DNA from 3 places in the Microbacterium sp. RG1 genome. Region 2 is predicted to be linked to each of the others. Evidence: predicted binding sites of a transcription regulator. Region 2 holds the regulator's gene; each other region holds the start of a gene.
What was found. The regulator HspR, encoded in region 2, represses chaperone genes until heat shock. The targets are predictions, from matches to a motif close to AAGTTGAGTCNNNNNGACTCAACTT.
Positions count from the first base shown of each region.

Region 1: a site for HspR is predicted at 1,584-1,608, ahead of EHF32_RS07370 (ATP-dependent Clp protease ATP-binding subunit). Genes of this name have one in related genera too.
Region 3: a site for HspR is predicted at 2,048-2,072, ahead of EHF32_RS09645 (Hsp20/alpha crystallin family protein). Genes of this name have one in related genera too.

Region 1 covers NZ_CP034121.1:1,538,666-1,541,932, reverse strand. Annotated here, with positions in the region: gene EHF32_RS07385 (MarR family winged helix-turn-helix transcriptional regulator) at 1-14, shown strand, start outside; gene EHF32_RS07380 (DUF3817 domain-containing protein) at 80-544, shown strand; gene EHF32_RS15725 (hypothetical protein) at 551-709, opposite strand; gene EHF32_RS07375 (EI24 domain-containing protein) at 789-1,520, opposite strand; gene EHF32_RS07370 (ATP-dependent Clp protease ATP-binding subunit) at 1,650-3,267, shown strand, end outside.
Region 2 covers NZ_CP034121.1:2,717,486-2,720,752, reverse strand. Annotated here, with positions in the region: gene EHF32_RS13260 (FAD:protein FMN transferase) at 1-668, opposite strand, end outside; gene EHF32_RS15810 (hypothetical protein) at 704-1,135, shown strand; gene EHF32_RS13255 (heat shock protein transcriptional repressor HspR) at 1,140-1,583, opposite strand; gene EHF32_RS13250 (DnaJ C-terminal domain-containing protein) at 1,666-2,658, opposite strand; gene EHF32_RS13245 (nucleotide exchange factor GrpE) at 2,668-3,240, opposite strand; gene dnaK (molecular chaperone DnaK) at 3,252-3,267, opposite strand, start outside.
Region 3 covers NZ_CP034121.1:1,999,798-2,003,064, reverse strand. Annotated here, with positions in the region: gene EHF32_RS09660 (alpha/beta fold hydrolase) at 1-530, opposite strand, end outside; gene EHF32_RS09655 (helix-turn-helix domain-containing protein) at 523-942, opposite strand; gene EHF32_RS09650 (hypothetical protein) at 990-1,964, opposite strand; gene EHF32_RS09645 (Hsp20/alpha crystallin family protein) at 2,124-2,561, shown strand; gene EHF32_RS09640 (hypothetical protein) at 2,770-3,078, opposite strand; gene EHF32_RS09635 (helix-turn-helix domain-containing protein) at 3,101-3,267, opposite strand, start outside.

The DNA of each region.
Region 1 (3,267 bases), 1.2 Mb from region 2:
TTCAGCAAGACTGAAGATTTCCGGTCTAGGCTGCGGGCAGCGCCGACCCGAGCGCGTCGACCGAGCCCCGGAGTCTCCCGTGTTCCGCACGCCCTACGCCCTCTTCCGCACCCTCGCCATCGCCGAGATGATCTCGTGGACCCTGCTCATCGGCGGGCTCATCGTGCGGGCCGTGACCGGTTTCGCGCCTGCCGTGACGATCGGCGGCGGCATCCACGGGTTCATCTTCCTGTCGTACGGCGCGACGGTGATCCTCGTGGCCAAGAACCAGCGGTGGGGCGGTGCCGTGACCGCTCTGGCGCTGGTCAGTGCGGTCGTGCCCTACGCGACACTGCCCATCGAGCTGTGGCTGTCGCGAACCGGTCGGCTGAGTGGTGAATGGCGGATGCAGGCCGGCTCCGACCCGCGGGATGCGGCATGGCACGACCGTGTGCTGCGCTCCGTGCTGCGTCGGCCGGTTCTGTCGGCCGTCGTGATCGCCGCCGCCGTGGCCGCGGCCTTCACCGTGCTGCTCGTGATCGGCCCTCCCGGCGGTCGGGCCTGAGCGGACCTACTTCGCGCGGGCCCGCACGTGGATCGGCAGCGCCATCGCGGCCGAGATCAGCAGGATGCCGGCGACGAAGATGACGGCCTGGAAACCGGGCACCGAGAACGAGATGCCGAACGCGAACATCCCGAGCAGGAACAGCAGCAGGGACACGATGTACATGGCACTCCTTCGGAAGACTCCCTCCAGAGTACCGGGTCGCCTGCGTGCGGACCGACCGCATCCGCGTCCCTGAGCGGGATCACTCCTCGGTCGGCCTCACGCTCGCCGCGAGGCGGGTGGCGCCCACCACGGCCGCGGGCATCGTGAACACAGCGCCGAGCGGGACGAGGAAGCACAGCTGCGTCATGATGCCGAAGCCGAGCGCCCGGCCGCGGGCTTGTCGCAGCAAGCGGCGCCGAGTGCGGCGATCGACGCCGCGCGCCGTCAGCGCGCGGCCGGAGAGCTCGTCCGCGAGGATCCACCCCGAGAGCACGACGCCGGTCACTGCGCCGACCACGCCGCCGACCAGGGGGATGAAACCGAGCGCGAACGCGAGCGCGGCCGCGAGTGCGCCGCGCACGATGAGACCGGTCGCATCGGCCAACGCTGCCCGCCAGCCGGGATCGTGCTCGGGCACGGCGCCCGAATCGGCGATCTCGACGCTGCGCCAGATCCGGTCGTAGAACGGTTCGCCCACGATCAGGGTCAGCGCGGTGAAGGTCGTCGCGGCCAGCAGAAGCGCGCCGGCGAAGACCGCGACGCCGAGCGCGACGCGCAACGCGATGGTCCAGACCGCCGGCCAATCGTCGGCGAACGGCGTGACCGCATCCGTGAGCGGGGCCAGGGTCGTCGCGAGAGCGACGAGGGCCACCGAGAGGACTGCGCTCACGATGAGCGCGGGCAGGAGTCCGAGGAGCATCAGGCCTGGGCGCCGCATGAACCACCCGAATCCGCCGAGCAGCAGGCGTGCGCCGTGGAGCACCTCGTTCACTCGTTCTCCTCACCGCCGCGCTGGGTCGAGCGTAGTGGGAATATCGTCGCCTCTCCCGTGTTGAAGTTGATGTGTCGACGCTCAACTCCGTTTTGCAGAGCGGCACCCCGAACCCGATCAGGAGAACAGATGCCTGAAGATTTCACCCCCGACGAGGGCCGCGACGCCTTCGACGACTTCCTCTCGCGCTACCTCGCAGGTGAGCGCGGACGCGCGGCGCGGTCGATCGATCTGTCGCGCTACCTCAGCGCCCGCACGCAGGAGACGCTGCAGGATGCGGGGCGTTTCGCCCTCGCGCGTGGCCAGCACGAGCTGGATGCGTTGCACGTGCTCCGCGAGATCGTGCGCGTCGACCAGGTCCGCGACGCGATCGCCCGACTCGGTGTCGATCCCGAGAGCATCGTCCGCGAGTCGGAGCAGCGTCTGCCGGCCAGCGCCGACGTGGCCGATGTCGACAGCGCGGTGGTGACGACGTCGGTTCAGCGCGCCCTCTTCCACGCGTTCCAGGTCGCGCGTTCCTCCGGCTCGACCTACATCGACCCGGAGCACCTCTTCTTCGCGCTGGTGCTGGCGCAGGACACGCCCGCCGGTCAGATCCTCGCGCGCGCCGGCGTGACGGCGGAGGCGCTCACGCAGAGCGTGCGCGAGACCGTGACCGGTGGCGATCGCGCTCCGGAGCAGGCGGCCGCATCCGAGCCCGCCACCATGCTGGAGCGCTACGGGCGCGACCTCACCTCCCTCGCCGAGGCGGGGGAGCTCGACCCGGTGATCGGCCGAGCGGACGAGATCGAGCAGACCATCGAGATCCTGAGCCGTCGCACGAAGAACAACCCCGTGCTCATCGGCGAGGCCGGTGTCGGAAAGACCGCGATCGTCGAGGGGCTCGCCCAGGCGATCGTCGCGGGTGATGTGCCCGAGCAACTGCGCGGCAGCCGCGTCGTCTCCTTGGATCTTCCCGCGATGCTCGCGGGCGCCCGCTACCGCGGCGACTTCGAGGAGCGCCTGACCGCGACGATGACGGAGATCGCAGAACGCAAGGGCGAGCTCATCGTCTTCATCGACGAGGTGCACACCGTCGTCGGCGCGGGCGCCGGCAGCGACGGCGCGATGGATGCCGGCAACATCCTCAAGCCCCGCCTCGCTCGTGGCGACCTGCACCTGGTGGGCGCGACCACGCTCGCCGAGTACCGCACCATCGAGAAGGACCCGGCGCTGGAGCGTCGGTTCCAGCCGGTGAAGGTGGGGGAGCCCTCGGTCGAGGATGCGGTGCGGATCCTGCACGGGCTGCGCCCCGCCTACGAGCAGCACCACGCCATCACCTACACCGACGACGCGTTGCGTGCCGCTGTCGAGCTCAGCGACCGTTACCTGAGCGACCGCGTCCTGCCGGACAAGGCGATCGACCTCATCGACCAGGCCGGGGCGCGACTCCGGCTGCGGCTGGGCGTCGCGGTCGACGTGTCCGAGCTGATGGCGCAGCTGGCCACGCTCGAGGCGGACAAGAACGCAGCGGTGGCGGCGGAGCGCTACGAGGACGCGATGCGTCTGCGCGACGAGATCGCCGATGTACAGCGCCGCATCGACGAGGCGACACGTCGCGACGCGGTGCGCGGCGAGCAGGTCGTGGATGCCGAGCACATCGCCGCCGTCATCAGCCGCAGCACGGGCATCCCGGTGTCGCGTCTGACGGAGAGCGAGCGCGGGCGGCTGGCAGGACTCGAGTCCGAGCTGCACGCCCGGGTGATCG
Region 2 (3,267 bases):
CCGCCGCGCCGCCAGCGACGATGCAGAGTGCTGGATGTCGCGAGTCCAGTGCCCGCACGCAGACGCACGGTCGCGGCCGGCTCGTCCGGGCCGTCTTGCACGAGGACGTGCCAGCCGCCTTCGGGTTCGGGCCCCGCGGTCGCGATATCGCCTCCGAGCGACAACAGAACGCTGCACTCCAACTCTTCGGCGATGGTCGCCGCGACCCGATCGGCGGCGACGGCTTTGGCCGTGGCGCCCAGATCGAGCGCGAGATGGGGGGCGACGGTCAGCACATCGCCGACGAGGGAGACACTCCGCCACCCCGGCCGTGTGTGAACGACAGCTCGGACGAGCTCGCCCTGATCCTCGATCAGCTCGATGTCGCGATCGTAGCCGAGACGGTTCAGGGTGTGACCGAGGGTGGGATCGACGAGGCCGTCGGTGAGAAGCGCCGCATCGATGCCTCGCCCCACCAGCAGGGCCAGCAGCGGGCTCACCCTCACTCCGCTGGGCGCGGAACCTGCGACGCGGTTGAGCTCGGAGTCGGCACGGAACCGGCTCGCGACTTCGTCGATGCGGGCGAGCTCGCGATCCGCTATGGCGGTCGCCGCTTCGAGACGGTCCGCCGGCTCGACCACGAGGCGGGCGGTCGTAGACCACAGCTGCCATCCGGATACGGCACGCATCCCGTCACGATCCCTTGCTGGTCGCGTCGGTGGACGTGGACGTGGAGCCTGAGACGCTCGACTGCGTCGCGGAGGATGAGGAGCCCGAGGAGGTGGAGGACCCCGAGGTCGAGGAGGTCGCGGATCCGGTCGAGCTGCTGCCGGAGGTGGTCGCGGCGTCGGAGCTCGTCGACGCGTCCGAGCCCGTGGTGGATCCGGTCGTCGCGCTCGCGTCGCTCGTCTGCGACGACGTCACGCTGGTGGTCTCCTCCGCGACGGCGTCATCGGAGAACGACGCGATGGCGAATACGGATCCGAGGATGCTGGCGATCGCCACCGTTGCCGAGGCGATCCTGGTTCGCAGGCGTCCCTTGTGTGTTGCGGTCATCTCCGCCTCCCTTCCACACCCCCATGGTGCGAAAGGAACCGTCGCGGATGCCCTGCGCCCGCCGACCGCCGCTACAGCGCGTTCTCTGTGTTTGCTATGACGAATCAGTCCGCGGGAGGCAGTTCGCGGCGGGGTCTCCAGACCACGATCTCGGTGGAGCGACGCACACGTGTGCCCGAGCGCAGCGGGACCACGGAGCCCGAGGGGCCGGCCGCGAACACGCGTGCTCCGGGCCGCCGCTCGAGCTCAGCGCGCATCGCGTTCTCGAGATCCCGCACGCGGCCGTGAAGCTCCCGCACGCGGTTCTCGAGCTCGATGATGCGGGCGATGGCGGGCAGGCTCATGCCGTCCGCCGACAGGCGCGAGACCTCGCGCAGCTGTTCGATGTGACGCACCGAGTACCGGCGCGATCCACCCTTCGTGCGTCCGGGCACGACCAGCCCCAGCCGGTCGTACTGCCGCAGGGTCTGCGGGTGCATGCCGGCGAGTTCCGCGGCCGTCGCGATCGCGAACACCGGCGCCTCGTCGTCGATCTCGTTCTCGTCCATCCCGCTCACCTCCTTGCCCCGATCATCTCGTCGTCCGCGGGTGCCGCATCCGGATTCGGATGCGGCACCCGCGGATCGTTCGTCAGTTGCGCGCCTTGGCCATCAGCTCGGCGCGCGGGTTCTCCTTGGGCTCCAGCTCCTGGAAGCGTTCGAGCGCTTCCTTGGCCGCGTCGTCGAGGTGGGCGGGAACCGCCACCTGCACTTCGGCGAGCAGATCGCCCGTGCCCTTCTGGGTGTGGACGCCGCGACCTTTGACCCGAAGGACCCGGCCGGACGGCGTGCCCGGAGCCACCCGCAGGCGCACCGGGTCGCCACCCAGGGTGGGGACCTCGATCGTCGCGCCCAGCACGGCCTCGGTGAAGGTGATCGGCACGGTCAGGCGCAGATTGAGCCCGTCGCGCGTGAAGACCGGATGCGGCCGCACCGAGACCTGCACGACGATGTCGCCGGCCTCGCCGCCGTCGGGCGAGGGGCGCCCGCGGCCGCGGAGTCGGATCTTCTGCCCGTCGGCGACACCGGCGGGGATCTTCACCTTGAACGGCTTGCCGTCCTCGCCCTGGAGCGTGATGGTCTCGCCGCCCACGGCCGTCGCGAAATCGAGCGTCGTGCGGGCCGTGACGTCGGCGCCCTTGGTGGGCCCGCCGAAGCCGCGGTAGCCGCCCGAGGTCTGCCCGAAGCGGCCGGATCCGAACGAACTCGATCCGCCGCGGTCGAACATCGTGAAGAAGTCCTCGAAGCCGCCCGCGTCGAACTGGCTGCCGCCACGGCCCTGGCCGAAGCGCGAGAACACGTCCTCGAAGCCGCCAGCGCCCGCGCCGCCCGCGGTGAAGCGGGCGCCGGAGCCCATGGCGCGCATCTGGTCGTACTCCTCGCGCTGCTCCTTGTCACTGAGCACCGAGTACGCCTCGCTGATCTCCTTGAAGCGTGCCTCTGCCGCCGCATCCCCGGGGTTCGAATCCGGATGGTACTGGCGGGCGAGCTTGCGGTACGTCTTCTTCAGATCGGCGTCGGAGACGTCCTTCGCGACGCCGAGCACCGCGTAGAAGTCCTTGTCGAACCAGTCCTGACTGGCCACGTTCTCCTCCTAGTCCGCCGGCACGGCGACCACGACCTTCGCGGGGCGCAGCTCGACGGAGCCGAGTCGGTAACCGACCTCGACCACCTCGAGGATCGTCGCCTCGGTCTGACCGGGTGTCGGCTGCTGGAAGATCGCCTCGTGCTGCTGCGGGTCGAACGCCTCGCCGGCCGCCCCGTAGGTGACCAGGCCCATGCGCTCGGCCACGCCCCGCAGCTTCTCTGCGATCGCTGCGAACGGGGTGCCCTCGGCGAGGTCGCCGTGCTTGGCAGCGCGGTCGAGATCGTCGAGCACGGGCAGCAGGTTTTTGGCCACCGAGCCCTTCGCGCGCTCGATCTCCACCTCCCGCTGCTCCTCGGTGCGACGCCGGTAGTTGGCGTACTCAGCCTGCAGGCGCTTGAGATCTCCCAGCAGGTCGGGGTCCTCGGCAGCCGCATCCGCGTTCTGCTCGGCACCCAGGATGTCGTCGACCGTCAGCTCCGGCTCCTGCGAAGCGGGGTCGGAGGCGTGCGCCTCCGACCCCTCCTCGCCGGGCCGAACCTCGTCGCCGTCGTCCGGCTGTTCGAAGTTCTTGTCCGTCATGGTCGTATCTCTTACTTCTTCTCGTCC
Region 3 (3,267 bases), 720 kb from region 2:
CGGCCGGGCTCCCCGAGCCCTGCGAGGAGGCCGGCAACCACGAGCGGGGCGATCTTGCGCGGGCCGAAGCCGCTGGACGAATGAAGGATCAGACGTTCCACCTGCGCGGGGCGGTGTGCCGCGAACGCCGTGGCGATCCACCCGCCGAGCGAGACTCCGACATAGGCGGCCGGAGCGCCGATGAGCTGTTGATGCGCTTCGAAGACCCAGCGGGCTTGATCCTCGGCGGCGAAGGGCACCCGGGTGGGCGTGCTCCTACCGGGCTCGCCTGGCAGATCGAACGCGTGGACGTGATGCGACTCGGCCAACTGCAGGATGGTCGGAGCCCAGGACAGCGCCGTCGAGCCCGAGCCGTGCAGAAGGACGACGGGCGGAGCTGTGGGAGATCCGGCGGTGATTGCGGTGATCTCGCCGATCGAGGTGAGGGCGACGCTCTGTCCGGCATCGGGCAGGTAGCGGCGCAGAAGCCGCTCATATGTGTCGCGGATCTGGAGGGCACCAGCGCTGCTGCGATAGCGGAGGTCATTCATTCGTGATCTCCACAGCATTGTTGATGGTGACGAGGACGTCCAGGACGGCCTCGAGCGGGCCGGACGCGATGATCTGGAGCGCGAGATCATCTGGCATGCGCACGATCTGAAGTGCGACCCGGGGTGCCGCTCCATTCGCATTGAGCAGGTCTGAGACTCGCCGTTCCTGTTCCGCGCTCGCGGCGTCGACGCGAACGACGACGGAGGCCGCAGTCCGCGTCGACGCGCCATCCTGGGTGGGGGCTGCCAGGGGCGCACCGCCTTCGATGAGCTTCAGATCCTTGATGTGAATGCGGTACTGCTTGCCGATGCGGGTCGCTTGCAGACGTCCACTGCGGATGTATTCGCGCACGGTACGGGGTCGGAGCTGTAGACGGGCAGCGACGTCGTCGACACTCAAAAGTTCTTCCACGGCTATATAGTGCCATAAACGTACGTAAAGGTATGTAAAGGGGTTCTTTATTCACGCGAGAGGGTCACCAAGCTGCGGCGCGAGGTGATTCTTTCAAGGCCTTCGGTTTCGGCGAGACGCAGCGTTCGCGCCGGCAGTGGAGGAAGCTCGGACGCGATGCCGTCGGTCTGCTTCGCGATGCCCACCAGCAGAGCCAGGTCGACGCCGGGCGCGGTGACCTCGAGGCGCGCGTAGTCGCTCGTGGTGCCCCATCGCAGCCGCTCGATCTCGCTCAGCCGAAGCGCGTGCGTCGCCTCGCCGGCGGTGATCCACATCCGGTCGCGTGACACGCGCACGCTCGCTTCGACGGAGCGTCTGCGCAACAGCGCGGTGACGATGAGATAGGCGGGGAAGGCGAAGAGCGCCCCGAGCGCGAGGATCAGCATGCGGGGTCCAAGTCGCTCGACGACGGCGCTGAACATGATGAGCGCCGTGGTGACGAGCGCCCCCGTCACGACGATGGTGGCGATGATCCACACCGTGAGCTCCCGCATCCGCATCGGGATCGCCCGGAAGCGGAGGATGACCGCATCGCCGTCGTTCTCCCAGGCCAGCGGTACTCGCGGCTGCGCTCGGGTCTTGCCCGGTAGGAGGTTGATGACGCGGCTGAGCAGTGTGATCCAGACCCAGCCGGCGGCAGGGGGCAATGCGAGGAGCAGCCCCGCGTAGATCGCGCGCGGTGTGCCGGGCGCGAAGAGCGGTGGAAGGAGCTCGATCGATGCGTAGAGGGCTGGTGCGAGGGCGACCGCCACCAGGAGGTGGACGATCGCGCCGGTCGGATGCGGCATGCGCACCGTGAGGTTCACGAACCAGATCCCGCAGAGGGCCCCCGCGATGATCGTCATCAGGAAGGGGAAGAACCCGCCCTCGGTGAGGTATCCGGGCAGCGCCGCCAGGATGCAGGCGGCCGCCCAGACCAGCGGATTCAGGGCGATCCTCTGCAGCAGAGGCGGCCGTCTCGCTGCCTCGGCGGGGTCGTTCACGCGCTGAGTCTATGAGGTCGCAGGAGGGCCCTAGAGGCGGCTGTGAGAACTAGCACTCGCGGCATGAGAGTGCTAATCTGTGATTGTTGAGTCAAGGGGGCTCAACTTAGGGACTACGGGTCGGATCCCACATCCGATCCCGCTCGAGAGGAGACGACTATGGCTGCATACGACTCGCTCCGTGACCTGGAGCGCATGGCGAACACGTTCTTCGACACCGCGCGGCGCGGCCCTCGGCAGATGCCGATGGACCTCTACCGCGACGGTGACCACTACGTCCTCACCGCCGACCTGCCGGGCATCGATCCCGGATCGGTCGACGTCGACATCGACGGTCAGCTGCTCACCATCCGTGCCGAGCGCACGCTGTCGGCGGGTGACGGAGTCACCTGGATCACGCGGGAGCGGACGTCGGGCACGTTCCTGCGTCAGTTGAGCCTCGGTCAGGGGCTCGACACCGAGAAGATCTCGGCGAGCTACCGCAACGGCGTGCTGAGTGTCACGATCCCCGTCAGCGAGAAGGCCAAGCCGCGGAAGGTCGAGATCGTGACGGGCGACGACGCCCCCGAGCTGCAGGTCTCGGAGTCGCAGAGCTGACGCATCGCGGACAGCAGTAAGGGCCGGTCGGAGAGGCTTCCGACCGGCCCTTGTCCCTTTGCACCAAGAGTGTCCTGCAATCACATGTCGGTAGCTGCCACAGCAAAACAACTACCGTGCGAGCACTCTATAACGGTGAGATAACGGAGGGGAAGAGGTTTCCGTTACCTTTTCGTGATTCTTTGCTGACGCATAGCCGACTGCGGGGTCAGCGGTCGCGGACGGGCGTGATCAGCACCCCGCCGAAGCGCGCCTCGGAGTACTCCCATTCGCGCCCGTCGACCCACACCCGGGCCGAGGCGCAGGGGAGTGACTCGTGTTCGCCGTCCCGCCAGTGCAGGACGAAGCCGCCGCCGAAGGAGGCGTTCGATCCTGTGACGCGGGCGCCGTCCGCATCCACTGCGCGAGCCTCGCACTCGCCGCAGAGGTACTCGGGGTACCGGTCCGACTGCGCGACCTGGGCGCCGCAATTCGGGCAGGGTTGCGTGCCGCGGGAACCGGGGAGGAAAGCGCTCATGGCACGAGTGTAGGTCGGGTGCTCACGCCGCCGGCGGGAGCCAGACCGTCAGGCGCACGGCGTCGTCCGGCAGGTGGAGGATCTCGTAACTCCGCTCGACGACGACACCGTCGAGGCCCCGGATGCGGGTGGTCGCGCCCCGGCGCCGCTCGACGATGTGGCCGCTCCACCATGCCGTGAAGTGCGGGC